Regions from separate parts of the Streptomyces sp. NPDC004539 genome, predicted to be linked through region 1. Evidence: riboswitches for the same ligand, from Rfam matches in the RefSeq annotation. Region 1 holds a riboswitch; each other region holds the start of a gene.

The links. A riboswitch is a leader RNA that binds a small molecule or an ion and turns the genes downstream of it on or off. The one in region 1 is predicted to bind cyclic di-AMP.
Positions count from the first base shown of each region.
Region 2: linked by a shared signal. The riboswitch ahead of ABZX85_RS04295 (M23 family metallopeptidase) and the one ahead of ABZX85_RS16795 (C40 family peptidase) in region 1 are both predicted to bind cyclic di-AMP.
Region 3: linked by a shared signal. The riboswitch ahead of ABZX85_RS41035 (transglycosylase family protein) and the one ahead of ABZX85_RS16795 (C40 family peptidase) in region 1 are both predicted to bind cyclic di-AMP.
Region 4: linked by a shared signal. The riboswitch ahead of ABZX85_RS18350 (transglycosylase SLT domain-containing protein) and the one ahead of ABZX85_RS16795 (C40 family peptidase) in region 1 are both predicted to bind cyclic di-AMP.

Region 1 is NZ_JBEXLS010000007.1:90,990-98,760, forward strand. Features, by position in the region: gene ABZX85_RS16765 (adenosylmethionine--8-amino-7-oxononanoate transaminase) at 1-987, opposite strand, end outside; gene bioB (biotin synthase BioB) at 980-2,176, opposite strand; gene ABZX85_RS16775 (8-amino-7-oxononanoate synthase) at 2,323-3,450, shown strand; gene ABZX85_RS16780 (DUF397 domain-containing protein) at 3,480-3,686, opposite strand; gene ABZX85_RS16785 (helix-turn-helix transcriptional regulator) at 3,699-4,559, opposite strand; gene ABZX85_RS16790 (ATP-binding protein) at 4,784-5,233, shown strand; gene ABZX85_RS16795 (C40 family peptidase) at 5,226-5,699, opposite strand; cyclic di-AMP (ydaO/yuaA leader) riboswitch at 5,703-5,892, opposite strand; gene ABZX85_RS16800 (hypothetical protein) at 6,366-6,668, opposite strand; gene ABZX85_RS16805 (ATP-dependent Clp protease proteolytic subunit) at 6,675-7,295, opposite strand; gene ABZX85_RS16810 (aldehyde dehydrogenase family protein) at 7,546-7,771, opposite strand, start outside.
Region 2 is NZ_JBEXLS010000002.1:130,073-137,843, reverse strand. Features, by position in the region: gene ABZX85_RS04310 (GNAT family N-acetyltransferase) at 1-2,663, opposite strand, end outside; gene ABZX85_RS04305 (HPr family phosphocarrier protein) at 2,850-3,131, shown strand; gene ABZX85_RS04300 (GntR family transcriptional regulator) at 3,349-4,032, opposite strand; gene ABZX85_RS04295 (M23 family metallopeptidase) at 4,223-4,978, opposite strand; cyclic di-AMP (ydaO/yuaA leader) riboswitch at 4,993-5,141, opposite strand; gene ABZX85_RS04290 (pitrilysin family protein) at 5,394-6,782, opposite strand; gene ABZX85_RS04285 (pitrilysin family protein) at 6,779-7,771, opposite strand, start outside.
Region 3 is NZ_JBEXLS010000029.1:75,207-82,977, reverse strand. Features, by position in the region: gene ABZX85_RS41050 (hypothetical protein) at 1-541, shown strand, start outside; gene ABZX85_RS41045 (cytochrome P450) at 538-1,833, shown strand; gene ABZX85_RS41040 (transglycosylase family protein) at 2,002-3,084, shown strand; cyclic di-AMP (ydaO/yuaA leader) riboswitch at 3,271-3,477, shown strand; gene ABZX85_RS41035 (transglycosylase family protein) at 3,482-4,207, shown strand; gene eno (phosphopyruvate hydratase) at 4,479-5,765, shown strand; gene ABZX85_RS41025 (septum formation initiator family protein) at 5,891-6,367, shown strand; gene ABZX85_RS41020 (DUF501 domain-containing protein) at 6,482-7,000, shown strand; gene ABZX85_RS41015 (Ppx/GppA phosphatase family protein) at 7,171-7,771, shown strand, end outside.
Region 4 is NZ_JBEXLS010000008.1:60,535-68,305, forward strand. Features, by position in the region: gene ABZX85_RS18335 (glycosyltransferase) at 1-390, opposite strand, end outside; gene ABZX85_RS18340 (GNAT family N-acetyltransferase) at 432-1,607, opposite strand; gene ABZX85_RS18345 (HAD family hydrolase) at 2,039-2,866, shown strand; gene ABZX85_RS18350 (transglycosylase SLT domain-containing protein) at 2,939-3,400, opposite strand; cyclic di-AMP (ydaO/yuaA leader) riboswitch at 3,406-3,581, opposite strand; gene ABZX85_RS18355 (polyprenyl synthetase family protein) at 4,045-5,055, shown strand; gene ABZX85_RS18360 (DUF2092 domain-containing protein) at 5,348-6,565, shown strand; gene ABZX85_RS18365 (ATP-binding cassette domain-containing protein) at 6,616-7,734, shown strand; gene ABZX85_RS18370 (ABC transporter permease) at 7,721-7,771, shown strand, end outside.

The DNA.
Region 1 (7,771 bases):
CCCGAGGAGCAGCTCGATCGAGGCGCGGGCGACGGCGGCGGCCAGCGGATTGCCCATGAACGTCGGACCGTGGGCCAGCACCGGGACCTCGCCGCGCGAGATCCCCTCGGCGACCCGCGGCGTGCACAGCGTCGCCGCGAGCGTCAGATACCCGCCGGTCAGCGCCTTGCCGACACACATCACGTCCGGCGTCACCGCCGCGTGGTCCGCCGCGAACAGGGCGCCCGTACGCCCGAACCCGGTCGCGATCTCGTCGAACACGAGCAGCACGCCGTACTCGTCGCACGCCTCGCGCAGCACACGCAGGTACGCGGGGGAGTGGAAGCGCATCCCGCCCGCCCCCTGCACGACCGGTTCCACGATGACGGCGGCCAGCTCGTCCGCGTGCCGGGCGATCGCCGCGCGCAGCTCGTCGGCGTACCCCTCGTCGTACTCCGACGGCGGCGCGCCCACGAAGAGCTGGCGGGGCAGGACGCCCGACCACAGTTCGTGCATCCCCCCTTCGGGGTCGCACACGGACATCGGGTGCCAGGTGTCGCCGTGGTAGCCGCCGCGCCAGGTCAGCAGACGCTGCTTCGAGGGCCGGCCCAGCGAACGCCAGTACTGGAGGCACATCTTGACCGCGACCTCGACCGACACCGACCCCGAGTCCGCGAGGAACACGTGCTCCAGGCCCTCGGGGGTGATGTCGACGAGCAGCTTCGCGAGCCGGACGGCGGGTTCGTGGGTGAGCCCGCCGAACATGACGTGGCTCATCCGGCCGAGCTGCTCGCGCGCCGCCTCGTCCAACGCCGGGTGGCGGTAGCCGTGGATCGCCGACCACCACGACGACATGCCGTCCACCAGCTCGCCCCGGCCGTCCGCGAGCCGCAGCCGGACCCCGCTCGCCGACTCCACGACGAGCGGTTCGACGGCGCCCGGCATCGGACCGTACGGATGCCAGACGTGCCGCCGGTCCAGCTCCAGCAGTTCGGGTACGTCAGGCATTCGGCGCGAGGTCCGTTCCGACACCGCGACGGCGGACGGCGACGAGGTCGGGGCGGGGGTCCTGCGCGGCGGGCACGGCGGACGGCGCCGGGGCCGTCGTACCGCAGACGCCGCCGCAGCCGTCGTCCTCGTGGGACCCGCAGCCGGACGCCGCATGAGAGCCGCAGCCGCCGCCACCCGCGTGTGCCCGGTGCTCCGGCAGCGTCACCTGGTCCGCGCCCTCCACCTCGAAGCCCGCGTCGGCGATCATGTCCAGGTCGGCCTGGCCCGCCTGGCCCTCGGTGGTCAGGTAGTCGCCGAGGAAGATCGAGTTGGCGAGGTGCAGGGCGAGGGGTTGCATCGAGCGGAGGTGGACCTCACGGCCGCCCGCGATCCGGACCTCGATGTCCGGGCAGACGAACCGGACCATCGCGAGGATGCGCAGGCAGTGCTGCGGGCTGAGGTGCCACTCCTTCGCGAGGGGGGTGCCCTCGACCGGGATCAGGAAGTTCACCGGCACCGAGTCGGGGTCCAGCTCGCGCAGCGAGAACACGACGTCGACGAGGTCCTCGGCGCTCTCGCCCATGCCCGCGATCAGCCCGGAACAGGCGGAAAGACCGGCCGCGTGCGCCTTCTCGACGGTGTCGACCCGGTCCGCGTACGTGTGGGTCGTGGTGATCTCGCCGTACGTCGACTCGGACGTGTTGAGGTTGTGGTTGTAGGCGTCGGCGCCCGCGTCGCGCAGCCGCTCCGCCTGGCCGTCGGTCAGCAGGCCCAGGCAGGCGCAGACCTCGACGCCCTCGTTCTGGTCCTTGATCGCCTTGATGGTCTCGGAGACCCGGTCGACGTCCCGGTCCGTCGGACCGCGCCCGGACGCCACCAGACAGACCCGCTTGGCGCCCCCGGCGACCCCGGCGGCGGCCGTCCGGGACGCCTCGTCCGGCTTGATCCACGTGTACTTGAGGATGCCGGTCGTCGAACCGAGCCGCTGGGAGCAGTACGAACAGTCCTCCGGGCACAGACCCGACTTGAGGTTGATCAGGTAGTTCAGCTTCACCCGGCGCCCGAACCAGTGCCGGCGCACCTTCCCGGCCGCGGCCACCACGTCCAGCACGTCGTCGTCCGAGGTGCGCAGCACGGCCAGCGCTTCCTCGCGGGTCGGCCGCTCGCGCCGAAGCCCCTTGTCCACCAGCGTGTTCAGCAGGTCCATGAGAGCCGATCCTGCCCTGCGAAGCCTCCCCCGGCCAAGGTGGGAATCACACAACAGGCCCCGCTTGACGTGTGGGTATTGCCACACAGTGGGCGGCTTGTCGGGCCGCTAGTGTCTGTCCGCTACCTACAAACCCCGGAGGGGCCATGGCGTTCGGCTGGATCGACGGACACGCGGCACGGCGCCGGAGCGCCGGACTCGTACGGACCCTGCGCCCGCGTCCCGCCGAGAGCCCCCTCCTCGACCTCGCGAGCAACGACTACCTCGGGCTCGCCCGCCACCCCGAGGTCACCGAGGGGGCCGCCGAGGCCGCCCGGCGCTGGGGCGGCGGCGCCACCGGCTCGCGCCTCGTCACGGGGACGACCGAGCTGCACGCCGAACTCGAACGCGAACTGGCCGATTTCTGCGGCGCCGAGGCGGCGCTCGTCTTCTCCTCCGGCTACGCCGCGAACCTCGCCGCCGTCACCGCCCTCGCCCCCGAGGGCACCCTCGTCCTCTCCGACGCCGGGAACCACGCCTCCCTCATCGACGGCTGCCGGCTGGCCCGGGGCACCGTGCAGGTCGTCGGCCACGCCGACCCCGACGCGGTCCGCAAGACCCTCCGGACGTACGACGGCGAGGCGCTCGTCGTCTCCGACACCGTGTTCTCCGTGGACGGCGACGCGGCCCCCCTGGCCCTGCTCGCGGCGGCCTGCCGGGAGGCGGGCGCCGGACTCGTCGTCGACGACGCGCACGGCCTCGGCGTCCTCGGCGACGGCGGACGCGGCGCCCCGCACGCGGCGGGCCTCGCGGGCGCGCCGGACGTCGTCGTCACCGTCACCCTGTCGAAGTCGCTCGGCAGCCAGGGCGGCGCCGTGCTCGGACCGGCGAAGGTGATCGACCACCTGGTCAACGCGGCGCGCACGTTCATCTTCGACACCGGACTCGCCCCGGCGGCGGCCGGCGCCGCGCTCGCGGCCCTCAGGCTGCTGCGCCGCGAACCCGGACGGGCGGGGCGGGCCCGCGAGGTGGCCTCCGAACTGCACACCCGGCTGACGGTCGCGGGCCTGGACGCGGTACGTCCGGACGCCGCGGTCGTCTCCGTGCGCGCGCCGTCCCCCGAGGCGGCCGTCCGCTGGGCCGCGGACTGCCGGGACGGGGGACTCGCCGTGGGGTGCTTCCGACCCCCTTCCGTGCCCGACGGAGTCTCACGGCTGCGGCTGACCGCCCGCGCGGACCTCTCCGGGGCGGAGCTGGACCGCGCGGTGCGGGTGATCGACGCGACACGACCATGAGTCGGCGGGCACGGCCGTGCGAGGGGTGATCAGAGTGCGGAGGTGAACTCCGCCCAGCTCCCCGGGGTGAAGAGCAGCGCGGGTCCGGTGGGGGACTTGGAGTCGCGTACCGCGAGGAGACCCGTGTGCGGGGCCGTCTCCACGCAGTTGTTCGCTCCGGTGCTGTGGCTGCTGCGCAGCCAGTGAGCCTCATGCAGTGCGGTTGCGGAAGGTACGTTCCGAGGCAGTGCTGTCATGGGGGTGCCTCCTTACGCGCCGTCACCTATCCCGGCGATGAAATCCAACGAGTCCTCGGGTGAAAGGGCGTGGATCTGAAGGTTGGTGAAAGCCTCCGAGTAGGCCCGGAGGTCTTCTTTCCCCTCAAGGTGATGACTACTCGTCAAATGGTCGAGAACGACCACATCCAGATCAGAGACGCTCGAAAACGAGAAGATGACGAAAGGCCCGGTGACGCCGATATGCGCCCCCGCGGTGAACGGCAGTACCTGGAGCCGCACCTGGGGAAGTCGCGCGTCCTCCAGGAGCCGTTCCAACTGCGCCGCCATCACCTCGGGACCACCCACCTGCCGGCGCAGCACCGCCTCGTCCAGGACGGCGTTCAGCAGCAGCGGCGGGTCCCCGCGCAGCACGTCCTGGCGGGCCAGCCGCACCTCCACCAGCGTGTCCAGCTGTCCCGCGTCCGCGCCCTCCAGCGCCGAGCGGGTCACCGCGCGGGCGTACTCCGGGGTCTGGAGCAGCCCCGGGACCACGGTCGTCTCCAGCGTGCGCATCGCGCTCGCCTGCGACTCCAGGCTGATGAAGTCCCGGTAGGCGGGCGGCAGGACACCCCGGTAGGCGTGCCACCAGTGGTCCCGGCCCACCCCCTCGTCGGCGCCGGCGAGCACGAGCATCAGCTCGCGCAGCCGTTCGTCGGCCACTCCGTAGGCGTCCAGCAGCAGCGCCACATCGGCCGGTTTCGCACTGCTGGTGCCCGTCTCGATCCGGCTCACCTTCGACTGGTGCCAGCCCACCAGGCGGGCCGCCTCACCGCTCGTCAGCCGGGCCCGATTGCGTAACGCGCGCAGTTCCGCGCCCAGTTTGCGGCGGCGTACCGCGGGGCCGTGTTGCATGCCCTCCTCCTCACTCCCCATTACTTCTCGCACGCCGCCCAAATCCGATCTGCCGTAGCAGAGTTCACCGCTTCGGGCGACAGATATATGCACATCCTGGTGGATCGCCGCACAGGACGGCCGCGGAAATGGCAGTCTGACGGTGAAGCACCAGTTCCGGGACCGTACTCGAACCATCCGCCTCGTGTCGGACGCCGGTCCCGTGAGAAAGGGACGACGTCGCCATGGCAGACCACCTGGAAGCATCCGTCACCCTGCCGAGCGACCCCGTGTCGGTCGCCGCGGCCCGCACCTTCACCGCGGGCACGCTCGCGGAGTGGGGCCTGCCGCCCGGCGCGGACCTCGCCGAGACCATCCGCCTCATCGTCTCCGAACTCGCCACCAACGCCGTCCAGCACACCCTGGGGCAGTCGCCGACCTTCACCCTCGACCTCGTCCTCGACCGTGACGAGCAGGTCCGCGTCGGCGTCACCGACAGCCATCCGCGGTTCCCCAAACGCCTCCCGGCCGCTGTCCAGCAGGACAACGGCCGGGGGATGGTGATCATCCGCTCGCTCGCGGCGGAGTGCGGGGGGCGGCTCGGCGTGCGGCCCACCCTGGAGGGCGGCAAGACGGTCTTCATCGAGCTGCCCTGGACGGCCGTGCCTCAGCCGTCGGCACCGGGCACTACTTGACCCGGCCGTACCAGACGCTCTTGGTCCAGATCTTCTGGAGCCGCACCACGTCACCCGTCTTCGGCGAGTGCCACACCTTGCCCGCCCCCGCGTATATCCCGACGTGGTAGACGTTCGAGCCCGAGTGGAAGAAGACCAGGTCTCCCTTCTGCCGCGACGACGCGGAGATGTGCTTGGTCTTGTTGTACTGCTGGGTGGTGGTGCGCGGCAGGGACTTGCCCGCCTTCTTGAACGCGTACTGCGTGAGCCCCGAGCAGTCGAACCGGTGCGGACCGGTGGCGCCGTACTTGTACGGTGCGCCCTTCTTCGACGCCGCGACCTGAAGTGCCTTCGTCGCGGGGGTGGCCGCCTCGGCGCCGGAGGCGACGCCCGGTACGACCACGGAGCCGCCGACGGCGGCCAGTGCGAACGCCGAGACCGTACCGGCTCGGACCATCATCGACGGGACACGATTGAGCGCAGTCATGCGCAACCCTTCGTCAACCGCCTGTGAAGGATGACCTGTCGGATTCGGGCTGGCGAAGTTGGCCCGGCCGTGTCACCACGGCTTCACCCCAAGGGCTGCCCGGCACGGTCATGGTGTGACCGCCCCGGCGACCCGTACTGCTGGGTCCTCCACTCCTGCCGATGCACTCCTGTCGACTCGGTCATCCGGACGGCGGCAGGACTCGGCGTCCGCCCGGACCGCCCCGCCTCTGTGGCGGGGGCTTGTCGTCAGACAGGGATCTTGACGGACTCGTGACCGAAATACCCAACGAATTCGAGGATTTGTGGCCTTACTCACGACTGGGCCATTCGGGTGAACAGTTCAGAGAACGGTCACGTGTCCGTCACCCGACGACGCCCCGATCAGGGCGGGAATGCCCCGGTCCACACCCCGAATCCGCAGGTTGCGCAAGTGCGGAGGGCTGCCCGGGGGAAACCTCGTTACGCCGAACGGGGGTCGGTTCCACGCCACCCGCGCCGCCCCGGGGGACGGCTGAAGACGGTGCGTCATCACGCACCCCGCGACAGCCCCGTACGTCGTCCGGAGGGAGCACGGGCGGAGGCACGCGCGCGTGGAGCGAGGGGGCGTCACGCGTGCGTGCTTCTGTGCTTCCCGGGGTGCCGACCGTGCGTCATGTACCGGGCGTCAGTTCCCCGCCGGGGGCAGGGTCACCCGGGCCGTGCGCCGGTCGCCGTCCAGGACGCGCAGGGCCCGCGCGAGGGTCGGGGCGTGCACCTCGTGCTCCCCCCGCTGGTGCATCAGCGTCAGCGCGTCACGCAGCGCCGTCGCCCGGGCCACCAGCGCCTGCGCGGCTCTGAGGCCCCGGTAGGTGTCGCCGTCGCGGCTGGGGTTGATCCGGCCCAGCAGATCGACGGCCGCCAGGTACTGGTCGACCAGCTCGGCCTCGGCGCGCGTCAGCGCCGGGAGCGGCGGGAGTTCCGGCAGCATCCGCCGTCACCCGCCGGTCGTCCGGCGGCTCGGTACGACGCGGTCGACGACGCCGTACTCCACCGCCGCCCGCGCGTCCAGCACCTTGTCCCGCTCGACGTCCTCGGTCACCTGCTCCGGGGTGCGGCCCGTGTGGCGGACGAGCATCTCCTCCAGGAGCGCGCGGGTACGGGTCAGCTCCTCGGCCACGATGGCGAGGTCACTGGCCTGCCCCCGGAACTCGCCCGACGGCTCCGGCGGGCCGACGACCACCCGGGCGCCCGGCAGCGCGAGCCGCTTGCCCGGGGTGCCGGCCGCCAGCAGCACCGCCGCCGACCAGCCCGCCTGGCCCAGGCAGACCGTCTCCACATCACAACTGACGTACCGCATCGTGTCGTAGATCGCCGACATCGCCGTGAACGAGCCGCCCGGGGAGTTGATGTACAGCGAGATGTCCCGCTCCGGGGCCTGGTGCTCCAGGTGCATGAACTGCGCCATCACGTCGTTCGCGGAGATGTCGTCCACCGGGGCACCCAGAAACACGATCCGCTCCTCCAGCAGCTTCGCGTACGGGTCCAGCGTGCGGTGGCCGTGGCCCGTGCGTTCGTGGAACTCGGGCAGGACATGGCGAGCGGTCGCCGGGTTCATGGGAGCCCCTTCCGTCGGCGTCTGTAAAAAATGTACAGGACGTACGTTGCGTTGGGATGGGAACGGACTCCGACGATCAAGTGGAAGGACGACGGCGCGGCGAACCGGCGTTTCCTGGCGGCCCTCTCACCAGGCGTCATCGGGGGCGCCGGGGCATCCGGCCACGTGGTCCTGTGGGGCTTCGCGAAGCTCCCCCGGAGCGGTCAGCCGGAGGCCATGCCGGAAGTGACCGGACTGCTCCCGTGTCGGCTCAGTCCCGTATGAACCCTTTGGTGCGCATGAGGAAATGCGCGAGATATCCGTCGTGCGGGATACCGGTGGCCGTCCAATGGGTCGGGTGGTCACCGACGTAGACGTTGGTGATGGACGGTTCGTCCACGAGCGCGTCGATGAGCTGCTCGTCCTCGGTGTGAACACCGAGGACGAGGGTGTCGCGCAGCGGCGCGATTCCCGCCGCACGTGACCAGGGGGCGACC
Region 2 (7,771 bases), on a different contig from region 1:
CCGAGCAGCTGCGAGGCCGCTCCGGCGAGGCCGAAGGACAGCACCGCTCCGGCGGCCGGATCGATCACCGCGCGGACGACGGTGTCGACCCCGCGCGGGGCCATCGCCTGGACGACGGGGCGCAGTTCCTCCGGTGTCCCGAACAGGTCGGTCAACTCGGTGTACGAGCGCCGCAGCTGCTCCTCGTCCGCGAGGTCGAGGCGGACGCCGCCGAGGTCCGCGCGGTGGCGCAGGTGCGGGGCGGTCGCCTTCAGGGCGACGGGGTAGCCCAGGGCGCGCGCGGCCTCGACGGCGTCCTCGGGGGTCGGGGCCGGGACGGCGCGGCGGACGTCGACGCCGTAGCTGCCGAGGAGTTCGCAGGTCTCGTCGGTGCCGAGGGTGAGGCCCTGCCCGCGCGCGAGGAGGCCGTCGATCATCCGCGCGGTGCCCTTCTCGTCGATGTCCTCGTACTCGGGGACCCGGCCCGGGTCGGCCGCCTCCCGCCGCCACTGCGCGTACTTGACGGCCTCCGCGAGCGCGCGTACGGCTCGTTCGGCGGCCGGGTAGGCGGGGATGAGGCGGGGGCCCTGCGGGGGCGCGAGGGGGGCTTGTGCGGCTTTGTCGGGGGATGCGGAGAGGGCGGGGTGCGGGGTCCTGGCGGCGGCCAGGGCGTTGCCCGGGCGCGTCGCGGGGGCCTGTCCGGGAGGGGCGGCGGGCAGGGGTACGGGGGCGCCGGCGCGCTGGTACGGCGGGGCCGAGCCGAGGGCGCTGCTCCCGCGAACCCCCACGAGCCCGCCGGAAGCCGTGCCCGCCCCCTGCGGCCCCGTGCTCATCGCCGCCGACAACGCCTCCGCCAGCCCCCCGAGTTCCACATGGACGACGAGCACCGGCTTGGCCGGGACCTCCGCGGCGGCCGAGCGCAGCGCCTCGGCGAGTTCGGCGTCGTCCGCGGAGCCCTCGCCGATCGCGGGGATGGCGGTGACGACGACGGCGTCGCACGTGTCGTCGCCCAGCGCGCGTGTGAGGGCGCGGCGGAAGTCCGCCGGGGATGCGCCGGTCGTGAGGTCGAGGGGCGGCAGGGGGCGCAGTCCCTCGGAGAGGCAGGCGTCGTAGGTGAGCAGCCCCAGGGACTCGGAGTTGCCGAGGATCGCCACGCGCGGGCCGGCGGGAAGGGGCTGGCGGGCGAGCAGGAGGCCGGTGTCGACGAGTTCGGTGATGGTGGCGACCCTGATCACGCCGGCCTGGCGCAGGAGCGCGGAGACCGTCGCGTGGGGCAGCCGCGTCGCGCGGACCGCGTGTCCCTGGGGGGCCGATCCGGCGCCCTGGACGACGACGAGGGGTTTCGCCGCGGCCGTGCGCCGGGCGAGGCGGGTGAACTTGCGGGGGTTGCCTATGGACTCCAGGTACATGAGGACGACGTCGGTGTCGGGGTCGTCGTACCAGTACTGAAGGACGTCGTTGCCGGAGACGTCCGCGCGGTTGCCGGAGGAGACGAACGTCGACACTCCGGTGACGCCCGTGACGCCGCCGCCCCGGCGGTGCAGCCGGGAGAGCAGGGCGACGCCGATCGCGCCGGACTGGGCGAACAGGCCGATGCGGCCGGGCCGGGGCGTCTCGGGGGCGAGGGAGGCGTTGAGCCGGACGTCCGGGGCGGTGTTGATGACCCCGAAGGCGTTGGGGCCGACGATGCGCATGCCGTACGCGCGTGCGTGGCGGACGAGTTCGCGCTGGCGCTCGCGCCCGTCGGGGCCGCTCTCGGCGTACCCGGCGGAGACGACGACGAGTCCCTGGACGCCGTGCTCCCCGCATTCGGCGACGACCTCGGGCACGGCGTCCGCCGGGACGGCGATCACCGCGAGGTCGACGGGGCCGTCGATGTCGCGCACGGAGCGGTGGGCCGGGACGCCGTCGAGCTCCTCGACGCCGTCCGGGAGGGCCTTGTTGACGGCGTGCAGGGCGCCGGTGAAGCCGGCCGCGCGGAGGTTGGCGAGGACCGCGCGGCCGACGCCACCGGGGGCGCGTCCGGCGCCGACGACCACGACGGAGCCGGGCGCGAGGAGGCGTCGTACGGAGCGGGCCTCGGCGCGCTGTTCGCGGGCGCGCTGGACGGCGAGGGAGCGTTCGGTGGGTTCGAGGCCGAACTCCAGGCGGACGACGCCGTCCTCGAAGCTGCGCTTCTGGGTGTAGCCGGCGTCGGTGAAGACCTTGATCATCTTGGAGTTGGCGGGGAGCACCTCGGCGGCGAAGCGGCGGATGCCGCGCTCGCGCGCGACGGCGGCGATGTGCTCCAGGAGGGCGGAGGCGACGCCGCGGCCCTGGTGGGCGTCCTGGACGAGGAAGGCGACCTCCGCCTCGTCGGCGGGGCCGGTCGCGGGCAGGCCGTCGGGACCGATGCGGTCATAGCGTACGGTGGCGATGAACTCGCCTCCGACGGTGGCGGCGAGTCCCACCCGGTCCACGAAGTCGTGGTGCGTGAAGCGGTGGACGTCCTTCGCGGACAGGCGCGGGTAGGGCGCGAAGAAGCGGTAGTACTTCGACTCGTCCGACACCTGCTCGTAGAAGCTGACCAGGCGCTCGGCGTCGTCGGCGGTGATGGGCCGCACGCGCGCGGTGCCGCCGTCGCGCAGCACCACGTCGGCTTCCCAGTGGGCGGGGTACTCGTGCCGCTCCTGCGCGCTCTGCATGGGGCCCAGCGTACGGCTCGCGTCCGACAACGGCGCGAGGCAGTCTGGGGGACGGAAGACGGCACGAACCGGACCGAGGCCGCGGTCCGGACGGCCGTCCCGGGGACGCCGTCGTGGCTCCTCCGGGAACGCTTCACGTGTGGAAAACTGGTCTAGACAACCCTGAACACCGAAGGGCAGCATCACATGGCTGAGCGCCGCGTCACCATCGGCTGGGCGGAGGGCCTTCACGCCCGCCCCGCCTCCCTCTTCGTCCGATCCGCCACGGCCACCGGCGTACCGGTCACGATCGCCAAGGCGGGCGGCACCCCCGTCAACGCGGGCTCCATGCTGGGCGTCCTCGGCCTCGGCGCCAAGGGCGGCGAGGAGGTCGTCCTGGCCTCCGACGCCGAGGGCGCGGACGCCGCCCTCGACCGGCTGGCCAAGCTGGTCTCCGAGGGTCTCGACGAGCTCCCCGAGACCGTCTGACGACGCTCCACGCGCGCGTACCGAGCCGCGTCACCCTTTCCAGGTGGCGCGGCTCCGTCGTTTCCGGGCACCTCGGAATGAATTGCCCGGCATAAGGACCGCGGGGCGCGCGGGCGCACACGGAAGGCGCGCACCGGGAAATTCACGGCGCACTCCGGAAAAGGGCAGCGGAAATAGCCCTCGGATAATTACCTGTTCTTTGTATACGGCGCCCGTGTTAATGCCGCAGGCCGGTCATGTTTACGGCGTGTTGCGAAGTCCTCACACGGTCGGCGCCGGCGAAGCGCAGCCGGTGGGCGGCGGTGGAGCGCTCGGTGTGCAGGGCGGTGACCGCCCGCGCGCGTTCGGCGTCGCCGCGCGCGACGGCGTCGACGATCGCGCCGTGCTCGGCCCAGGAGTCGACGGGGGCGACCGACGGCTCCACGGCGTACATCCAGGCGATCTTGTGGCGCAGCTGGGTCAGCGTCGAGGTCAGGGCGTGGCTTCCGCACGCCTGGGCGAGCGTCTCGTGGAACCAGCCGCCCAGGGAGCGCAGATCCTCGCTGTTACCCCTCCTGGCCCGCTCCTGGCCCAGCCTGACGAGTCCGCGCAGCACCTTCAGATGGGCCTCGGTGCGCCGCTGGGCGGCCCGCGCGGCGCCGAGGGGCTCCAGCAGCAGCCGCATCTCCAGCAGGTCGGCGGCCTCCTGCTCGGTCGGCTCGGCCACGCACGCGCCCGCGTGCCGGCGGGTCACGACGAACCCCTCGGCCTCCAGCGTGCGCAGCGCCTCACGGACGGGGACGCGGCTGACGCCGTACCGGCGCGCGAGGAGTTCCTCGGTGAGACGGCTGCCGCGCTCGTAGACACCCGAGACGATGTCGTCCCGGATGGCCGTGCACACCGAGTGCGCCGGAATACGCATGACCGACCTCCGCCTTAATCCCCGTGAAACGCCGTCGAACGCAGCCGATCGACGTGTGTTCCGTGACTCTATTGCAATGCGCCGGAATTTCCGATGGCGGGCCGGAATCCATGGATATTTTTTGGACAGAAGTGCGTCCGAAACGTCGAAAGCCCCGGCCGAGGGGGCCGGGGCTGGACGATCTCGCGCGTCAGACGCCGACGCCGTGCGCGCGCAGATAGGCGACCGGGTCGATGTCGGAGCCGTACTCCGGCGTCGTCCGGGCCTCGAAGTGCAGGTGCGGGCCGGTCACGTTGCCCGTGGCACCGGAGAGGCCGATCCGCTCCCCCGGGGTGACCGTCTGCCCCACGGAGACGGAGATCGACGACAGGTGGCCGTACTGCGTGTAGGTCCCGTCGTTCATCCGGACGACGACCTGGTTGCCGTAGGCGCCGCCCCAGCCGGCCTCGACGACGGTGCCGAGCCCGACGGCGTGCACCGGGGTGCCGGTCGCGGCGTGGAAGTCGATGCCCGTGTGGCTGCCGGAGGACCACAGGGAGCCGCCACTGCGGTAGCCGGTGGAGACGTAGGAGCCGGTGACCGGGGCGACGAAGGCGTTCAGGCGGGCGCGTTCGGCCTCCCGCGCGGCCCGGGCCTCGGCCAGGCGCGCGGCCCGGGCGTCCTCGGCGGCCTGGGCGCGCACCGCCTCGGTCCGCGCGCGGGCGGCGGCCCGCTGGACGGCCTGTTCCTGCACGGCCGCGTGGTCGTCGGCGTGCGCGGCGACGGTGTCCAGGCGCACGGTGACGGTGTCGTCCATGGCCGGAGCGGCGTTCGCGGCGGTCGGTTCGGGGGGAGAGCCGGCGGCCAGCGCCGAGGTCGTGAGCGCCGCTATGCCCGCCGCGCGGGCGGTCGTACGCTGCATCCGGCCCGCCTTGCGGCGCTTGCCGGTGGCGCAGGTGAACGCCATGAGGTCGTGTTCGTCCTTTCCTTCCCTCTCGCCTACCGGGTTAGCTGACGGGTTCGGAGCAGGAAGGTCTCCTACGGGCGCACGCGCCCGATTCACCCCAGGGACTGGGTGGGTCCCCGGCTCCCCTGGCTCGCGCCGTACGGGGACTCGGCGATCGCTGTCCGGTGCCGCGGTGTGCGGCGTACTGCCCGACGAACAGCCCGGACGACGCTAGAGGGGCCGCCGTCGATTCCCAAACGCACAGGGGTTTTTGTAGCGCACACCACAGGGCAGAGGCGAACGCTCCGGACTAAAACGGTCATCACCGGGAACGCGCGTTCGGATGCGGTGTCGCTGTGCGAACGGTGAACGCGCGCGTGGGGGACGCCTGACATCCGGCGTCCCCCACGCGCGCGTGCCCGTCGGCTGTCGGCTCCTACTCGGCCGTCACGACCCGCACCGGGCCGATCCCGAGGGCCTCGACCGGCTCCCGGATCTCCTTCGCGTCACCCACGAGGATCGTGACGAGGCGGTCGACCGGGAAGGCGTTGACGGCGGCGGCGGTCGCCTCGACGGTCCCCGTGGCGGCGAGCCGGCGGTAGAGGGTCGCCTGGAAGTCGTCCGGGAGGAACTGCTCGACCTGGTCGGCGAGGGTCCCGGCGACGGCCGCGGCGGTCTCGTACTTGAGCGGCGCCACACCGACGAGGTTCTGCACGGCGAAGTCGCGCTCGGCGTCCGTGAGGCCCTCGGCGGCGAGCGTGCGCAGGACGGTCCACAGGTCCGCGAGCGCGGGACCGGTGTTGGGCGTGTCGACGGAGCCGCTGATGGCCAGCATGGAGGCGCCGGAGCCGTCCGGAGCGGACCGCATGACCTGCCCGAAGGCGCGCACGCCGTAGGTGTAGCCCTTCTCCTCTCGCAGGACGGCGTCCAGACGGGACGTCAGGGTGCCGCCGAGGCAGTACGTACCGAGCACCTGGGCGGCCCACACGCGGTCGTGCCGGTCGGCGCCGATCCGACCGATCAGCAACTGCGTCTGGACGGCGCCGGGCCGGTCGACGATGACGACGCGCCCGGTGTCGTCGGCGGTGATCGGCGGGACCGGCCGGGACTGCGCCGAGGAGCCCGTCCAGGCGCCCAGGGTCTCGGCGAGCAGGGCGTCGAGGTCGATGCCGTTCAGGTCGCCGACGACGACCGCGGTGGCCGTCGCGGGGCGGACGTGCCGGTCGTAGAAGGCGCGGACGGCGGCGGCGTCGATCTTCTCGACGGTCTCCTCGGTGCCCTGGCGCGGGCGCGACATGCGCGCGTCGGCCGGGAACAGCTCCTTGGAGAGCTCCTTGGCGGCCCGCCGGGAGGGGTTGGCCAGCTCGTGCGGGATCTCGTCGAGCCGGTTGCGCACCAGCCGTTCGACCTCGCCCTCGGCGAACGCGGGCGCGCGCAGGGCGTCGGCGAGCAGTCCGAGGCCCTTGGCGAGCCGGGAGGCCGGGACCTCCAGGCTGAGCCGGACGCCGGGGTGGTCGGCGTGCGCGTCGAGCGTGGCGCCCGCGCGCTCCAGCTCGGCGGCGAACTCCTCGGCGGAGTGCCGGTCGGTGCCCTCGGAGAAGGCCCGCGCCATGATCGTCGCGACGCCGTCCAAGCCGGTCGGCTCGGCGTCCAGGGGCGCGTCGAGGAGGACCTCGACGGCGACGACCTGCTGGCCGGGGCGGTGGCAGCGCAGGACCGTCAGGCCGTTGGTGAGGGTGGCGCGCTCGGGCGCGGGGAACGCCCAGGGCTTGGCCTCGCCCGCCTGGGGCTGCGGGTGGAAGTCCATCGTGGCGAGCTCGGTCACTTGGCCGTCTCCTCGTTGTCGTCGCCGGCCTCTACGGTCGCTTCGCGCGCGGGGTCGCCGGGGACGTCCGCGTCCTCGGCGGTGTCGGGGTGCTTGGGCTCGTAGACGAGCACCGCGCGGTTGTCGGGCCGCAGGCGCGCCTTGGCGACCTCCTGGACTTCCTCGGGGGTGATCTCCAGCACGCGTCCCACGGCCGTGAGGGCGAGCTGCGCGTCGCCGAACAGGACGGCGAACCGGCACAGTTCGTCCGCGCGGCCGGCGACCGTGCCGAGCCGGTCCAGCCACTCGCGCTCCAGCTGGGCCTGCGCGCGCTCCATCTCCTCGGCCGTCGGGCCCTCCGCGGCGAACCGGGCGAGCTCCTCGTCGATGGCGGCCTCGATGACGGGCACCTCGACGTCCCCGGACGTCTTGACGTCCAGCCAGCCCAGGGAGGGCGCCCCGGCCAGCCTCAGCAGGCCGAAGCCGGCCGCGACGGCGGTGCGGTCGCGCCGTACGAGGCGGTTGTACAGGCGGGAGGACTCGCCGCCGCCGAGGACGGTGAGCGCCAGGTCCGCCGCGTCCCCCGCGCGCGTGCCGTCCTCGGGGAGCCGGTAGGCGGCCATCAACGCGCGCGCGGGGACCTCCTCGACGACGACCTCGCGCAGCTCACCGCCGATGACGTCCGGCAGGGAGCCGTCGCGCGGCGCGGGCTTGCCGTCGTGCCCGGGGATGGAGCCGAAGTACTTCTCGACCCAGGCGAGCGTCTGCTCCGGGTCGATGTCGCCGACCACCGACAGGACCGCGTTGTTCGGCGCGTAGTACGTCCGGAAGAACGCGCGCGCGTCCTCCAGGGTCGCCGCGTCCAGGTCGGCCATCGAGCCGATGGGCGTGTGGTGGTAGGGGTGGCCGTCCGGGTAGACGAGGGCGGTCAGCTTCTCGAACGCCGTCCCGTAGGGGACGTTGTCGTAGCGCTGGCGGCGCTCGTTCTTGACGACGTCGCGCTGGTTCTC
Region 3 (7,771 bases), on a different contig from region 1:
TCTCCTCAAGGCCACCGATCTGGCCCCCACCCCCTCCGCCCACCGCCTCCTCGCCGAAGCCCACCTCGCCCTCGCCGAACAATCCCTCCGCCGAGCCGCCGACACCGGCGACAGAAGCGCGGCCGGACAGCTCGGCGACCTCGAACTCCGCCTCGGCGACGCCTCCCGCGTCGCGCAGTACCACCTGCGCGAGGACCAGGACGTCTCCGTCGCCCGCAGCCTCGCCGCCTACCACGTCCTCCGCGGCGAGACCGAGACCGCCCGGCCCTACCTGGAGCGGGCGATCCACGACGGCGACGACAGGGCCGTACGCATCCTGGACGACATCAGGGCCGAGCCGCAGAGCCCTCAGGACGCCGAGTCGTACTTCCGGGGGAGCGCCGACCCGCTCGACCTCGCGCACCTCGGCGTCGTACTGGAGAGGTCGGGACGTAGTACTCAAGCGCTAGCCGCGTACGACGAAGCCGCCGCGAGCGGCGACTCCTTCGCCCGTGCCCGCGCCGAGGCGCTGCGCCGGGCACGGGATACCGTCGAGGAGTGACCAGCAGCAACACCAGCCACTCAGCCCCCACGACCCCGGCGCACACAGCTCCCGCTCCCACACCCCCCGCCCCCACCCTCTTCACCTGGGAGTTCGCCTCCAACCCCTACCCCGCCTACGCCTGGCTCCGCGAACACGCCCCCGTGCACAGGACCACCCTCCCCAGCGGAGTGGACGCCTGGCTGGTCACCCGGTACGCCGACGCCAAACAGGCCCTCGCGGACGCGCGTCTCTCCAAGAACCCGGCGCACCACGCCGAACCGGCGCACGCCAAGGGGAAGACCGGCATCCCGGGGGAGCGCAAGGCCGAGCTGATGACGCATCTGCTGAACATCGACCCGCCGGACCACACGAGGCTCAGGCGGCTCGTCAGCAAGGCGTTCACCCCGCGCAGGGTCGCCGAATTCGAGCCGCGCGTCCGGGAGTTGACGGACCAGCTCATCGACCGGTTCGCGCGCAGCGGCGAGGCCGACCTCATCCACGACTTCGCCTTCCCCCTCCCCATCTACGCCATCTGTGACCTGCTCGGCGTACCCCGCGAGGACCAGGACGACTTCCGCGACTGGGCCGGGATGATGATCCGGCACGGCGGCGGGCCGAGGGGCGGCGTCGCACGGTCCGTCAAGAAGATGCGCGCCTACCTCCTCGACCTCATCCACCGCAAACGCGGCGACCTGGGCGACGACCTCATCTCCGGCCTGATCCGCGCCTCCGACCACGGCGAGCACCTCACGGAGAACGAGGCCGCGGCGATGGCGTTCATCCTGCTGTTCGCCGGCTTCGAGACGACCGTCAACCTCATCGGCAACGGCACCCTCGCCCTCCTCACCCACCCCCACCAGCGCGAGCTGCTCCAGAAGTCCCTGGCCGCCGGTGAGACCCAGCTGCTCGAAACCGGCGTCGAGGAACTCCTGCGCTACGACGGCCCGGTGGAGCTGGCGACCTGGCGGTTCGCGACCGCCCCCCTCACCCTCGGCGGACAGCACATCGCCCCCGGCGACCCGGTGCTCGTCGTCCTCGCCGCCGCCGACCGCGACCCCGCCCGCTTCGAGCACCCCGACACGCTGGATCTGACCCGCCGTGACAACCAACACCTCGGGTACGGCCACGGCATTCACTACTGCCTCGGCGCACCCCTGGCCCGGCTGGAGGGACAGACCGCGCTGGCGACACTTCTCACACGGCTGCCGGACCTTCAACTCGCCGTGAGCCCCGAGGAGTTGAGGTGGCGAGGCGGTCTCATCATGCGTGGCCTGCGGACATTGCCGGTCAGCTTCACGAAGACGGCGTGAAAAGCAAACATGACACGCCCTCAACTCCGTGATCTTCACGTGATCTGCGCGGCATGAACTTGTGACAAGTGATCGTATGCCGATACGTTCGCAAGCCGGAGCGGCCCCACACCGCACCGAAGCGGCCCCGCGCCGCACTCCCCCTGTCGTCGTGAGAAAGGCGTCCGCATGCTCTCCGGGAACGGCCGTCACCGTCGCCCCCGCCAGGCTCCGGCCCTCCTCGTGGCCGCCGGAGTGACCGGCTCCGCGATCGCCATCCCCCTGCTCGGCGCGACCGGCGCGAGCGCGGCCGGCAACCCGGCCGGCGTCGAGGGGACGACCGTCTGGGACAAGGTGGCCGGCTGCGAGACGGACGCCGCCTGGGACGAGAACACGGGCTCCGGCCAGTTCGGCGGGCTGCACATCAAGCTCGACGACTGGAAGAAGTACGGCGGCCTCGCCTACGCCGAGCGCCCCGACCTCGCCGGCCGCGCCGAGCAGATCGAGGTCGGCAAGCGCATCCTCGCCGACCAGGGGCCGGGCTTCTGGCCCATCTGCGCGCTCACGGCGGGCCTGACGAAGGAGAACGGCGCGGCGGCGACGGACGCGAGCGCGAGCCCGGGTACGGGTTCGACCGGTACGTCCGGCTCGTCCGGAACGTCGGGTACGTCCAACGGGTCGGGCTCGGCGGCCGGTTCGGGCGCCTCCGGCGGTACGGACCCGGCCGCCTCGCCGTCGCCCACCCCCACTCCGGCGTCGCCGTCGCCGTCCCCCTCCACCCCCGGGAAGTCCGCCGAGACGACCCCCGAGGCGCCCGACTCCTCGGCCGAGGCCGGGAATTCCGCCGAGGCCGGCAAGAACAGCGGCTCGGGCCGGATCGTCACCCCGGACGCCCCACGGACTCCGGACGGTAAATCCACAGGAACGCCGAACGGGAACAGTGCGGAGAATTCGGACAATGCGGCACAGTCCGCCGGGTCTTGGAGCCTCGTCGACACGCGCGTCGGCGCGGCCGTCGGAGCCTTCCCGTTCCCGATCGTCCCGGTCGAGAGCGCGTCGACCCTCTCCACCGCCGGCACCGGCAAGCACCGCGGGGTGAGCGCGGACGAGCCGGCGTCGTACACCGTCCGGGTCGGGGACACGCTCAGCTCCATCGCCGACTCCCTTGAGCTTGACGGTGGATGGCGGGCCCTCTACGCCGCGAACGAGCGGCTCATCGGGGCCGACCCGAGCGCCATCGTCCCCGGTCAGACGCTGTCTCTCGGCAAGTGAACGAGAGCTGGGGCGGCGTACGCAAAGGCGTAAAAGCGGGCGGAAACACGGCAGTTCGGCGTCCGGCTTCGTGTTGAATGTCCGTTTTGGCGAAAGTGTGGGATGAGTCTCAGAAGCCCTGATCGTCTTTGAAAATCCGCTCGGCGCATGTCTACGGTCGTGACCGCTCGGCAACCCGAGCCCCGGCTGCCGCACACGCCGAATCCTGCCAGCGGCCGTCCGGGAACAGTCGTCGCGCAAGCGCCGTGGGCAGGAGCGGGGGACCCAAGGTAAGTGCTGGGGACGGTGGTTGACGCCGCCGGAACCGGCTTGGGGTGAAGTCACGGAAGTGACAGGGCAACTCAACCGGCCCTAACCCGACAGCTCACCTCGCAGGCGTCGGTGAGGGGATCGATCCATGCTGTTCTCCGGCAAGGGCAAGCACCGCCGCCCGTCCAAGGCCACCCGTGTCGTCGCGCTCGCCAGTGTCACGGGTGTGGCCGTCGCCGCCCCGCTGATGGCCGCGGGCAGCGCCTCCGCCGCCACCGCCTCCGAGTGGGACGCCGTCGCGCAGTGCGAGTCCGGCGGCAACTGGTCCATCAACACCGGCAACGGGTACTACGGCGGGCTCCAGTTCTCCGCGTCGACCTGGGCCGCGTACGGCGGCACCGCGTACGCCTCGACCGCCAACCTGGCCAGCAAGTCGCAGCAGATCGAGATAGCCGAGAAGGTCCTCGCCTCGCAGGGCAAGGGCGCCTGGCCGAGCTGCGGTGTGGGCCTGTCGGGCGCCACCTACAGCGGCGGCTCGTCCTCCAACTCCGGCTCGTCGTCGAGCGGTTCCTCGTCCAGCGGTTCCTCGTCCAGCGGTTCCAGCAGCCGTACCGAGACCCCCGCCGCCACCCGCTCCACCGAGCGTCCGGCCGCCGCCAAGAAGACGACCCCCTCCAAGACCGTCACCACCCCGACCGGCCAGAAGGTCAAGAAGGGCGACGGCGAGTACAAGGTCGTCAAGGGCGACACCCTCAGCTCCATCGCCGCCAAGCACAAGGTGGCCGGCGGCTGGCAGAAGCTGTTCCAGCTCAACAAGGACATCATCCAGGACGCCGACCTCATCTACCCGGGCCAGCAGCTCCACCTCAAGTAGACAGCCGGTCCGCAGCTGAACCACAGGCCGCTCACATCCGTGGACCTCACAGTAGAGCTCTCGTGAGGACCATCCCCCCCCGTTCTCACGGGCCCCCGCTCCGGTGCGTGTTCCCCCGTACGCACCGGAGCGGGTTTTTTTGCGGGCAGTTTTGTTCCGTTCAGAAACAATTTACTCTCGGTTCTGCCATCGGGGCGGTGGGCGGGCTGGCCGTTCGCCCCGGGCCGGTTAGGCTCGTCTCGCAGAACCTGTGCCACATTCCAAGAAGGAGATGCTCGTGCCGTCCATCGACGTCGTCGTAGCCCGGGAAATCCTCGACTCGCGAGGCAACCCCACCGTCGAGGTCGAGGTCGGCCTCGACGACGGCAGCACCGGTCGTGCCGCCGTCCCGTCCGGCGCCTCCACCGGTGCCTTCGAGGCCATCGAGCTGCGCGACGGTGACCCGAACCGCTACCAGGGCAAGGGTGTCGAGAAGGCCGTCCTCGCCGTCATCGAGCAGATCGGCCCGGAGCTCGTCGGGTACGACGCCACCGAGCAGCGCCTGATCGACCAGGCCATGTTCGACCTGGACGCCACCGACAACAAGGGCTCGCTCGGCGCGAACGCCATCCTCGGCGTCTCCCTCGCCGTCGCGCACGCCGCCTCCGAGGCGTCCGACCTGCCGCTCTTCCGCTACCTCGGCGGCCCGAACGCGCACCTCCTGCCGGTGCCGATGATGAACATCCTGAACGGCGGCTCGCACGCCGACTCCAACGTGGACATCCAGGAGTTCATGATCGCGCCGATCGGCGCCGAGTCCTTCTCCGAGGCCCTGCGCTGGGGCACCGAGGTCTACCACACGCTGAAGAAGGTCCTGAAGACGAAGGGCCTGTCCACCGGCCTCGGCGACGAGGGCGGCTTCGCGCCGAACCTCGGCTCCAACCGGGACGCCCTGGACCTCATCCTCGAAGCGATCAAGCAGGCCGGGTACGTCCCCGGTGAGCAGATCGCCCTCGCGCTCGACGTCGCCGCCTCCGAGTTCTACAAGGACGGCAAGTACCTCTTCGAGGGCAAGGAGCGCTCCGCCGCCGAGATGACGGAGTACTACGAGGAGCTGGTCGCGGCCTACCCGCTCGTCTCCATCGAGGACCCGCTGTTCGAGGACGACTGGGCGGGCTGGAAGGTCCTCACCGACCGCCTCGGCGACAAGGTCCAGATCGTCGGCGACGACCTCTTCGTCACCAACCCCGAGCGCCTCGCCCGCGGTATCGAGGACGGCGCCGCCAACGCGCTCCTCGTCAAGGTCAACCAGATCGGCTCCCTCACGGAGACCCTGGACGCCGTCGAGCTGGCCCAGCGCAACGGCTTCAAGTGCATGATGTCCCACCGCTCCGGCGAGACCGAGGACGTCACGATCGCCGACCTCGCCGTCGCCACCAACTGCGGCCAGATCAAGACCGGCGCCCCGGCCCGCTCCGAGCGTGTCGCCAAGTACAACCAGCTCCTGCGCATCGAGGAGATCCTGGACGACGCGGCGGTGTACGCCGGCCGGTCCGCGTTCCCCCGCTTCAAGGGCTGAACCTCTAGGGGCTGATCCCCCTAAGGGGCGCCCCTTGAGAGGCGTCGTCCGTACGTCCCCGTACCCGGTCCCGTACCGTGTGCGGGGACGTACGCACGTATGAACGGGAACGGGAGGCGCGGCGCATGGCCGTCAAGGACAAGGACCGGTTCTCCACCGCGACCAGACTCCGCGCCCTGGGCGAGCAGACCGCGGCCCGTGTCTACCGCTCGCAGAACAAGCGCCAGCAGCGCCGCTCCCGGCTCACCGGCCGCGCCGCCCTCCTCGCGCTCGTCCTGTGCACCCTCGTCGTCGCCCTCGCCTATCCGATGCGGCAGTACGTCTCCCAGCGTGCCGAGATCGCCGATCTGGAACGCGAGCAGGAGCAGGCGCGGGAGCGGGTCGAGCAGCTCCGGGACCTGAAGGCCCGCTGGCAGGACGACGCGTACGCCGAGCAGCAGATCCGGCTGCGTCTGCACTACGTCCTGCCCGGCGAGACCGGGTTCGTCGTCGTCGACCCGGACGCGGCGAAGCAGTCCCGCGCGGACGCGGGCGCCGCCGACCGGCCCTGGTACGCGAACGTGTGGGACGGGGTGGACAAGGCGGACGCGGTCGGCAGGTGAGGGGACCCTTACGGGGGCTACGGGTCCTACGGGGCGTACGGGGTGCGGGCCTGGTCCCCTGATACTGGAGAGGCACCGGCCCTTCAGCGACAGCAGAGAGACGATCGTACGAACATGCAAACGCCTCCTCCGACCACCGAGCGCACCGAGCCGACCGACGCGGACGTCGAGGCGTTCCGGCAGCAGTTGGGCCGGCCCCCGCGGGGGCTGCGCGCGATCGCCCATCGTTGCCCCTGCGGTCAGCCGGACGTCGTCGAGACGGCGCCCCGCCTGCCCGACGGCACGCCCTTCCCGACGCTGTACTACCTGACGTGCCCCAAGGCGAACTCCGCGATCGGCACGCTGGAGGCGAACGGGGTCATGAAGGAGATGACCGAGCGGCTGGGGCAGGACCCCGAGCTGGCGGCGGCGTACCGTGCGGCGCACGAGGACTACATCCGGCGGCGGGACGAGATCGAGGTGCTGGCCGGGTTCCCGAGCGCCGGGGGGATGCCGGACCGGGTGAAGTGCCTGCACGTCCTGGTGGCGCACTCGCTGGCCGCCGGGCCCGGGGTGAACCCGCTCGGGGACGAGGCGCTGGCGATGCTGCCGGAGTGGTGGCGGAAGGGCGCGTGTGTGGTCACCGCCGAGTGATCTCGCCCCCGCCGCCCCTACCCGTCCCATCCTCTGAAGAGGCTCCGCCCCTTCGACCCCGTTCGGCCCGAAGGGCCTCGTCCTCAAACGCCGGACGGGCTGAATGTTGCGGACCGGCGTTGAGAAGCGTTGAAGCAGAGCACGTCTCGCAAGCCTGAAAGGGTGTACCTATGACCCGCGTCGCCGCCGTCGACTGCGGTACCAACTCCATCCGGCTGCTCGTCGCCGACGTCACCCCCGAGACCGGGGAACTCGTCGATCTGGACCGGCGGATGACGATCGTGCGGCTCGGGCAGGGGGTCGACCGGACCGGGCGGCTCGCGCCGGAGGCGCTGGAGCGGACGTTCGCCGCGTGCCGGGAGTACGCGGCCGTGATCAAGGAGCTGGGCGCCGAGAGGGTGAGGTTCGTCGCGACCTCCGCCTCGCGGGACGCCGAGAACCGGGACGAGTTCGTCCGGGGCGTGCTGGACATCCTCGGCGTCGAACCGGAGGTGGTCAGCGGGGACCAGGAGGCCACGTTCTCCTTCACCGGCGCGACGAAGGAGCTGACCTCGCGGCCGGACCTCGCGACCCCCTACCTCGTCGTGGACATCGGCGGCGGCTCGACGGAGTTCGTCGTCGGCGACACGGACGTCCGCGCCGCGCGCTCCGTCGACGTCGGCTGCGTACGGATGACCGAGCGCCATCTCGTCCACGACGGCACCGTCACCGATCCCCCCACCGAGGCGCAGATCGCGGCGATGCGGGCGGACATCGAGGCGGCGCTCGACC
Region 4 (7,771 bases), on a different contig from region 1:
GGTGTACGGCGGCGGGGCGGGCGGGGAGCCGTACGGCGGTGAACCGGCGTACGGAGAGGGGGAGTCGGCGACGAGCCGCTCCGCCAGTTCCGTGAGCACCGCCTTCGGGTCCGCCCCCTCCGGGATCTCCCCGAGGACCGTGCCCACCGGGCGCCCCTCCCGGCGGACCAGGGCGAACACCGGCCCCGAGGCCACGGGCGGACTGCCCGGCCCCGGTCTCAGGGTCACCCCTGAACCGGCCCCTGAAGCGGCTCCTGAGGCGACCCCCGGTCCGGCCCCCGCCCCGGCCTCCGTGCCGGTCAGGTCCACCTCGGCGATCTGGACGGGCCGCACGGCGAGGAACCGCCGTATCTCGGCCCGTACCTGAGACGTACGGGTCGTACGGGACATGAACCCCCCTGATGTTCGGAGACACCTGCCAGGCGTCCCTGTCAGGCACCCTTCTTGTCGAACCCCCCGGCTGATCCCTCGGCCGATCCCCCGGTCGCCCCTCCGGCAGACCCCCCGGCCGACCCTCCACCGGCCCCGCCCCGCAGCCGCCCGGCACCCTTCAGCACCCGCGCGGCGGTGCTCGCGAGCCGTGGGCGCCCGCGCACGAAGTGGTGTGCCCGGCGCGAGGGTTCCCGGCTCAGCCAGTACAGCGCCGACCCCATCCCCGGCCGCGTCCACGCCCCCTCGTACACGGGGATCTCCCCGGTCCTCAGCGCGTCCTTGTACTCGGCGGCGCCCCGCCCGAGGTCGAGCGTGCCGATCCCCTCGGCCGCCGCCGCCTCGGCCATCCGCAGATGCAGCACGAGCCCCGGCGAGAACTTCGCGAACTCCGTGTCGTACGACGGGAACCAGCAGGCCAGCACGGTCGACGAGCGCAGCCCGAAATGCGCGGCGACGGGGCGCTCACCGGCGTACAGGACCGAGAGCGTGCCGGCGCACTCCGGGGCGCGCGTCTGCGCGAGCAGCCCGACCAGGCGGGTGATCCACTCCTGCGCGAACCGGTCGCGGCGGCCGGTGCGGCGGTACTGCGCGGACTTCCAGGCCATGAGCGCGCGCAGCGCGGCCGGGTCCCGCTCGTCGAACACGAACCTCAACTCGCCCGCCTGGCGGCCCAGTTTGCGTTCCTTCGCCAGTGTCGTCCGCAGGAACTTCGGCGACTGGCCGTGCAGCACCGACTCGTAGGTCTCGTAGCCCTTCTCGACGTCGATGACATAGGCCGGGTACTCGGCGGCGGCGTGCGGGACGAACAGGGCCTGTTCCGCCTCCAGGTTGTCGAAGGCGAAGCTCGACAGGGCGCAGGCCCGCATCAACTCGGCGGTGTCCAGGCCGAGTCCGGGCGCCAGGATCGCGCCCTGGGCGTCCGAGACGCCGTGCGCGAGGGCCTGGCCCATACCGAGCGGACCGCGCTCGTGGGGGAGGAACCCGACGGGTTCACGCCCCTCGTACACCACCGCGACCCGCGCACGCGCCCGTACGCGCCCCACGGCCTCGACGAACTCCGGTTCCATGAACGGATTGCGCGGGGCCGGCGACACGGCGCGCAGCGCACGCCAGCGCTCCCGCTCCCCCTCGCCCAACTCCTGCGCGCGCAGCACACGAATGCGCCCACTGTTCAACCTGACCCCCCGATCAAGTCCCCCCTGGACACCTGGACCGTACCCCTCCAGACAGGGCCCGCGGTAGATAGCGGCTCATGTTGTTGCCAACCGGTGCAGTCTTCGCAGAAGCGTTGGGAATTCGATGGCAGTTCGATGACGAACGTCACCCCGGAGGGCCACCGGGCCGCCGGAAGGACGCCGCCGTCGCCCCGCGCGGGAGGGCGGTTTCGCGAACCGGCCCTCCTGCGCGTGCGCGCGCCAGGTGAACCGGTCTCTCCGCGCGGGTGCCCGTTCCCCTGCCGGGCGACCGGTTTCCGGCCCTCCCGCGCGGGGCGACGTGTGGCCGATTCGCGGGTGCTCCCGGAGGTCGTGGGCCTGTGGCGGGCGCGGGCCGGGGCGAGCCGGTCGGTCGGGCCTCCCGGGGCCGGTGCGGTCCGTATTCTCTGATCATGGCCGCACCCACCACCCCCGCTTCCGGCACGCGCGCGTACGCCCTCGTCGCCACCGACCTGGACGGCACGCTGCTCCGCGCCGACGACACCTTCTCCGACCGCTCGCTGAACGCCCTCCAGCGGGTCGTGGAGGCCGGCGCGCGGCACCTGGTGGTGACCGGCCGCCCGGCCCCCCGGGTGCGCCCCCTGCTGGAGATCCTGCGCGGCAGAGGGCTCGCGGTGTGCGGCCAGGGAGCGCAGGTGTACGACGCCGGCGCGGACCGCCTGCTGTGGTCCGTCACGCTCGACCGCGAACTCGCGGAGACCGCGCTCGGCAAGATCGAGGCGGAGGTCGGCCAGGTGTACGCCGCCGTCGACCAGGACGGCGTGGACGGGCTGACGCTGATCGAACCGGGCTACCTGATGCCGCACCCGACGCTCCCGGCGCTGCGCGTGGGCCGTCGCGAGGATCTCTGGTGCGAGCCGATCAGCAAGGTGCTCCTGCGCCACCCGGCGCTCACGGACGACGAACTGGCGGCCACCGCGCGCGCGGCGGTCGGTTCGCTCGCCACCGTCACGATGTCGGGGCCCGGCACGGTCGAGCTCCAGCCGAGCGGTGTCACGAAGGCGACGGGTCTCGCGCTGGCCGCCGAGCGCCTCGGGGTCGCCCCGGAGGACACGGTCGCCTTCGGGGACATGCCGAACGACATCCCGATGTTCGAGTGGTCGGCCTACGGGGTCGCGATGGCGAACGCGCACCCGGAGCTCAAGGCGGTGGCCGACGAGGTCACCGGTTCGAACGAGGAGGACGGTGTGGCGACCGTTCTTGAACGGATGTTTCCGTAACGCGAGCCCTTGGAGGGCCGGTACGGACGCCGAGGGAGCCCCGATCCGAAACCGGGGCTCCCACAGGGACGGTCAGTACGCGCCGAACACGTTGTCGATCGACCCGTACACCGCCGCCGCGTAGTTGCACGCGGCGGTGATGTTCGCGACCGGGTCGTACGGGTCGTACGCGGTCCCGGAGACGTGGTACGCCTGGAAGGTCGGGTCGATGACCTGGAGGAGGCCCTTGGAGGGCGTCCCGGCGGCGGCGTTGGAGTCCCAGTTGTTGATGGCCCAGGGATTGCCGGAGGACTCGCGGATGATGTTGCGGTAGATGCCGTCGTAGCTGCCCGGGATGCCCTTCTGGGCCATGATCGCGAGGGACTCGCGAATCCAGCCGTCCAGGGTGTTCGGGTACCCGGCGACCGTGGTCGACGAGGTGCCGCCGGCGGCGGACGCGCTGGTCGCGCCGACGATCGGGAGGGCGAGCAGGGCCGTGCCGGTGGCGGCGACGGCGAGGGCTCGGGCGAGACGCTTCTTGCGGATTGCAGGCATGGCGGTGTTCCTCTCCGGCGCCTGCGAGGTGAGCTGTCGGGTTCGGGCGGGGAGGTGCCCGGCCGGTCCACCGGGGAGGTGGCACGGCTTCACCCCTAGCCGTCCCGGAGCGTGTCCGGTGCGGCGTACTACCTGGGTCCCCCGCTCCTGCCGTACGCGAGTGGTTCGTCGATGGGGTGGTGAAGGGCGGCGGCAGGATTAGGCGTCCGCCCGACCCGGCGGAACGTATGCGAGAGCACATGTCCGGAACAAGTGCCGGATTCACATCTCGTCCCTATTGACCTCTGCCTGAGGCGTATGGGGTGCTTGATCCTTTGCGATCGCCAAGCGTCAACTGGCCAACGGGGGAACGGCGGAGGAGGGGTGCGGGGGAGGGTGGGTGAAGAAAGTGCCCGTGACTCAACTCACGAAATAGCAATAACGGCAAAATGGACACAAGGTATTTATGTCTGAATATGACGTGTCTTATTGGTCGATCGGATGCATAACGGGCGTGATCCGATAGCGCCCGTGCTGTAACCGTGGGGGCTATCGGTGATCGAAACGTGACCGGATACGCTGACTTGAGTGAGGGCAGCGACCTATCGACAAACCGTGTAATCGCCAACATTCGCCCGTGGGCAACAGCAGACAGGAGATCCCTCGTGACCGTCGTCGGGCCGTTCGGGCTGAGCGTGCGGGACCAGGCACTGGAAGCCGATGTCCAGGCCGGATTGGCGGCCGTCGAGGAGGGCCTGCTCGAAGCCACCAAGAGCGAGGTCCCCTTCATCACGGAGGCCGCGCAGCACCTCGTGCGCGCCGGGGGCAAACGATTCCGGCCACTGCTGGTGATGCTCTCCGCGCAGTTCGGCGACCCGTACGCGCCCGGTGTCGTGCCGTCGGCGGTCGGCGTCGAACTCACCCACCTCGCCACGCTGTACCACGACGACGTCATGGACGAGGCCGAGGTCCGGCGCGGGGTGGCCAGCCCCAACGCCCGCTGGGGAAACTCCGTCGCCGTCCTCACCGGTGACTTCCTCTTCGCGCGCGCGTCCCAGATCCTCGCCGACCTCGGGCCCGAGGTCGTCCGCATCCAGGCCGAGGCGTTCGAACGGCTCGTCACCGGCCAGATCCTGGAGACCGCGGGGCCCACCGACGGCCGCGACCCGGTCGACCACTACCTCGACGTCCTCGCCGGCAAGACCGGCTCCCTGGTCGCCGTCTCCTGCCGCTTCGGCGCGATGACCTCCGGCGCGGACGAGACCGTCGTCGACGTCCTCACGCAGTACGGCGAACGCCTCGGCGTCGCCTTCCAGCTCGCGGACGACGTCCTCGACATCGCCTCCGACTCCCACGAGTCCGGCAAGACCCCCGGCACGGACCTGCGCGAGGGCATCCCCACGCTCCCGGTCCTGCGCCTGCGCGAGCGCGCCGCCCGGCTCGGCCTCGCCGAGGACGTCGCCCTGTGCGAACTCCTCGACTCCGACCTCACCGACGACACCCGTCACGCCGAGGCCCTCGCCGCCCTGCGCGCCCACCCCGCCCTCGAACAGGCCCGCCGCGACACGGTCCGCTACGCCGAGGAAGCCCGTTCCGCCCTGTCCCCCCTCCCCGACTGCGACGCGAAACTCGCCCTCGTGGAGATGTGCGACGCGGTGGTCCACCGGGCCGGCTAGGGCTCCGTATATCCGCAGGTCAAACCCCTGATCCGGCTTGCGTTCCGCCCGCCCTCACCACCAGGTACGACGACGCGACCCCCTAGGGGACTACGGGACGCCGGAGTGCCGTGTCATACCCCAGGAGTACGCGGAGTTGACTCTGCGGGGTGACGCCGGGGACTGGTCCGGTTTGGTGTGATGGATGCGGAACACAGGACCACGACTCACCGATTCGGGTGAGAATGGCGGTCAGGGGTGGGGCGCGCGGAGGTGCCCACCGGCCGCCGAACTCGACGGAGGTAAGGCAGACATGGCACCGAACGCAACCGACGACCACGAGACCCCGACCCCCGTCACCGACGCCGACGAGGCGAGGTCCCGCCGCCGCAGGACGGCCGCGCGGTACGTCGTTCCGGTGACGGTCGTGGGCGTGGCCGCCGCCACCATCGGCCTCGTCCCCGCCCTCGCCGACTCCGGCGACCCCGACCTGCCGCGGATAACGGCCCAGCAGCTCCTGGACAAGGTCGCCGCGTCGGACGTCCAGCAGCTCTCCGGCACCGTCAAGATCACCACCGACCTGGGCCTGCCCGACCTCGGCGGCCTGGAGAGCGGCCTCCTCGCCGGCGCGACCCAGTCCTCGGACGGCTCCTCCGCCGACCCCTCCACCAAGCTCATGGAGCTGGCCTCCGGCACGCACACGCTGCGCGTGGCCACCGACGGCCCCGAGAAGCAGAAGCTCTCCCTCCTGGAGAACGCCGCGGAGTACAGCCTCGTCCACAACGGCAAGGACGTCTGGGGCTACGACAGCAAGTCGAACGAGGTCTACCACTCCACGCTCTCCGAGGCGGCCCGCAAGCAGTCGCAGGCCCCGGCGACCCCCAAGGACCTCACGGAAGAGACCCTGAAGTCCCTCGACCCCACGACCTCGGTGAAGGTCGACGGCACGGTCCACGTCGCGGGCCGCGACGCCTACAAACTGCTGGTGACGCCCAAGCAGTCCGGTACGACGGTCGGCGCGATCAGCATCGCCGTCGACGCCGAGACGGGCCTGCCCCTGAAGTTCACGCTCACCCCGAGGAGCGGCGGCGCGGCCGTCGTCGACGCCGGCTTCACCCAGGTCAGCTTCGCCAAGCCGGCCGCCTCCACCTTCGACTTCACCCCGCCCAAGGGCGCCAAGGTCACCCAGGGCGAGGAGCTGCGCGGCGACGAGGGCAAGGACGCCCCCGACACGGAGAACGGCAAGCAGGGCCTCGGCGAGGACCTCACGGGCCTGAACGTCCTGGGCAAGGGCTGGACGTCGATCGCCACGTACGACACGGGCACGGAAGGCGTCCCCGCCGCCGACCACCCGGACGCCGGCGCCTTCGGCGGTTTCATCGACTCCTTCGGCGACAAGGTCTCCGGCGACTTCGGCAAGGGCACCGTCTTCTCCACCCGCCTGGTCAACGCCCTGATCACCGACAACGGCAAGGTCTACGTCGGCGCGGTCACGAAGGACGCCCTGGTGAAGGCCGCCGAGGGCAACTGAGTACGGTTACGGGGAGACGGCCACCGCGTCGTCACCGGATCGGGGGAGCCATGCCACACCCGCCGACAGCGCGGACACCGGCCGCGGAGCCGGGACCGGAGAAGGGCCCGGGCCTCGAAGAGGGCCCGGACCGACTCCCGGCGGCCCACTCCGGCCCCGCCCCGCAGTCGGCGGACCCCGGCGGCCCCGTCCCGCAGCCGGCGGACCGCCTCGGTCCCGGCCCCCTCCCCGCCCCCGACGCCTCGGTGATCCACACCCACGGCCTCACGAAGCGCTTCCGGGGAGGTCAGCTCGCCGTCGACTCCCTCGACCTGACGGTCCCCGGGGGCAGCGTCTTCGGCTTCCTCGGCCCGAACGGCTCGGGGAAGACGACGACCATCAGGATGCTGATGGGCCTGATCGCCCCGACCTCGGGGACCGCGAGGGTGCTCGGCAGGCCGATGCCGGGCGCGGCCCGCGAGGTCCTCCCGGAGGTGGGCGCGCTGATCGAGGGGCCCGCGCTGTACGGCTTCCTGTCCGGCCGGGACAACCTCCTCCGGTACGACGCGGCGGACCCGACGGCCGATCCCCGCACCCGGGCCGCGCGCGTCGGGGCGGCGCTGGAGCGGGTCGGGCTGACGGCCGCCGCCGGCAAGAAGGCGAAGGCGTACTCCCTCGGCATGAAACAGCGCCTCGGCCTCGCGTCGGCGCTGCTGAAACCCAGACGCCTCCTGGTGCTCGACGAGCCGACGAACGGCCTGGACCCGCAGGGCATGCGGGAGATCCGCGCCCTGATCAGAGAACTCGCGGCGGACGGGACGACGGTGTTCCTCTCCTCCCACCTCCTGGACGAGATCGAGCAGGTCTGCACGCACGCGGCGGTGATGGCGCGCGGCCGGCTGATCGTGCAGGGCGAGGTGCGGGAGCTGGCGGCGCGGACGCGCGGCCGGCTGGTGGTGACGACACCGGACCCGGCGGAGGCCGCGCGCGTGCTGAAGGAGGAGGGCCTCGCCGAGGTCACCGCGGAGGGCGAGCGGGTCACGGCCGAGCCCCCGGAGCGGGACCTCGCGGAGGTGAACGCCGCGCTGGTGGCCGCCGGCGTCCGGGTGCGCGGCTTCACCCTGCGGCGGGCCTCCCTGGAGGACGCGTTCGTGGAGCTGACCGGAGAGGGATTCGATGTCGCGGGCTGAGACGGCTCCGGTGCTGCGGGCACCGAACCCGCTGTGG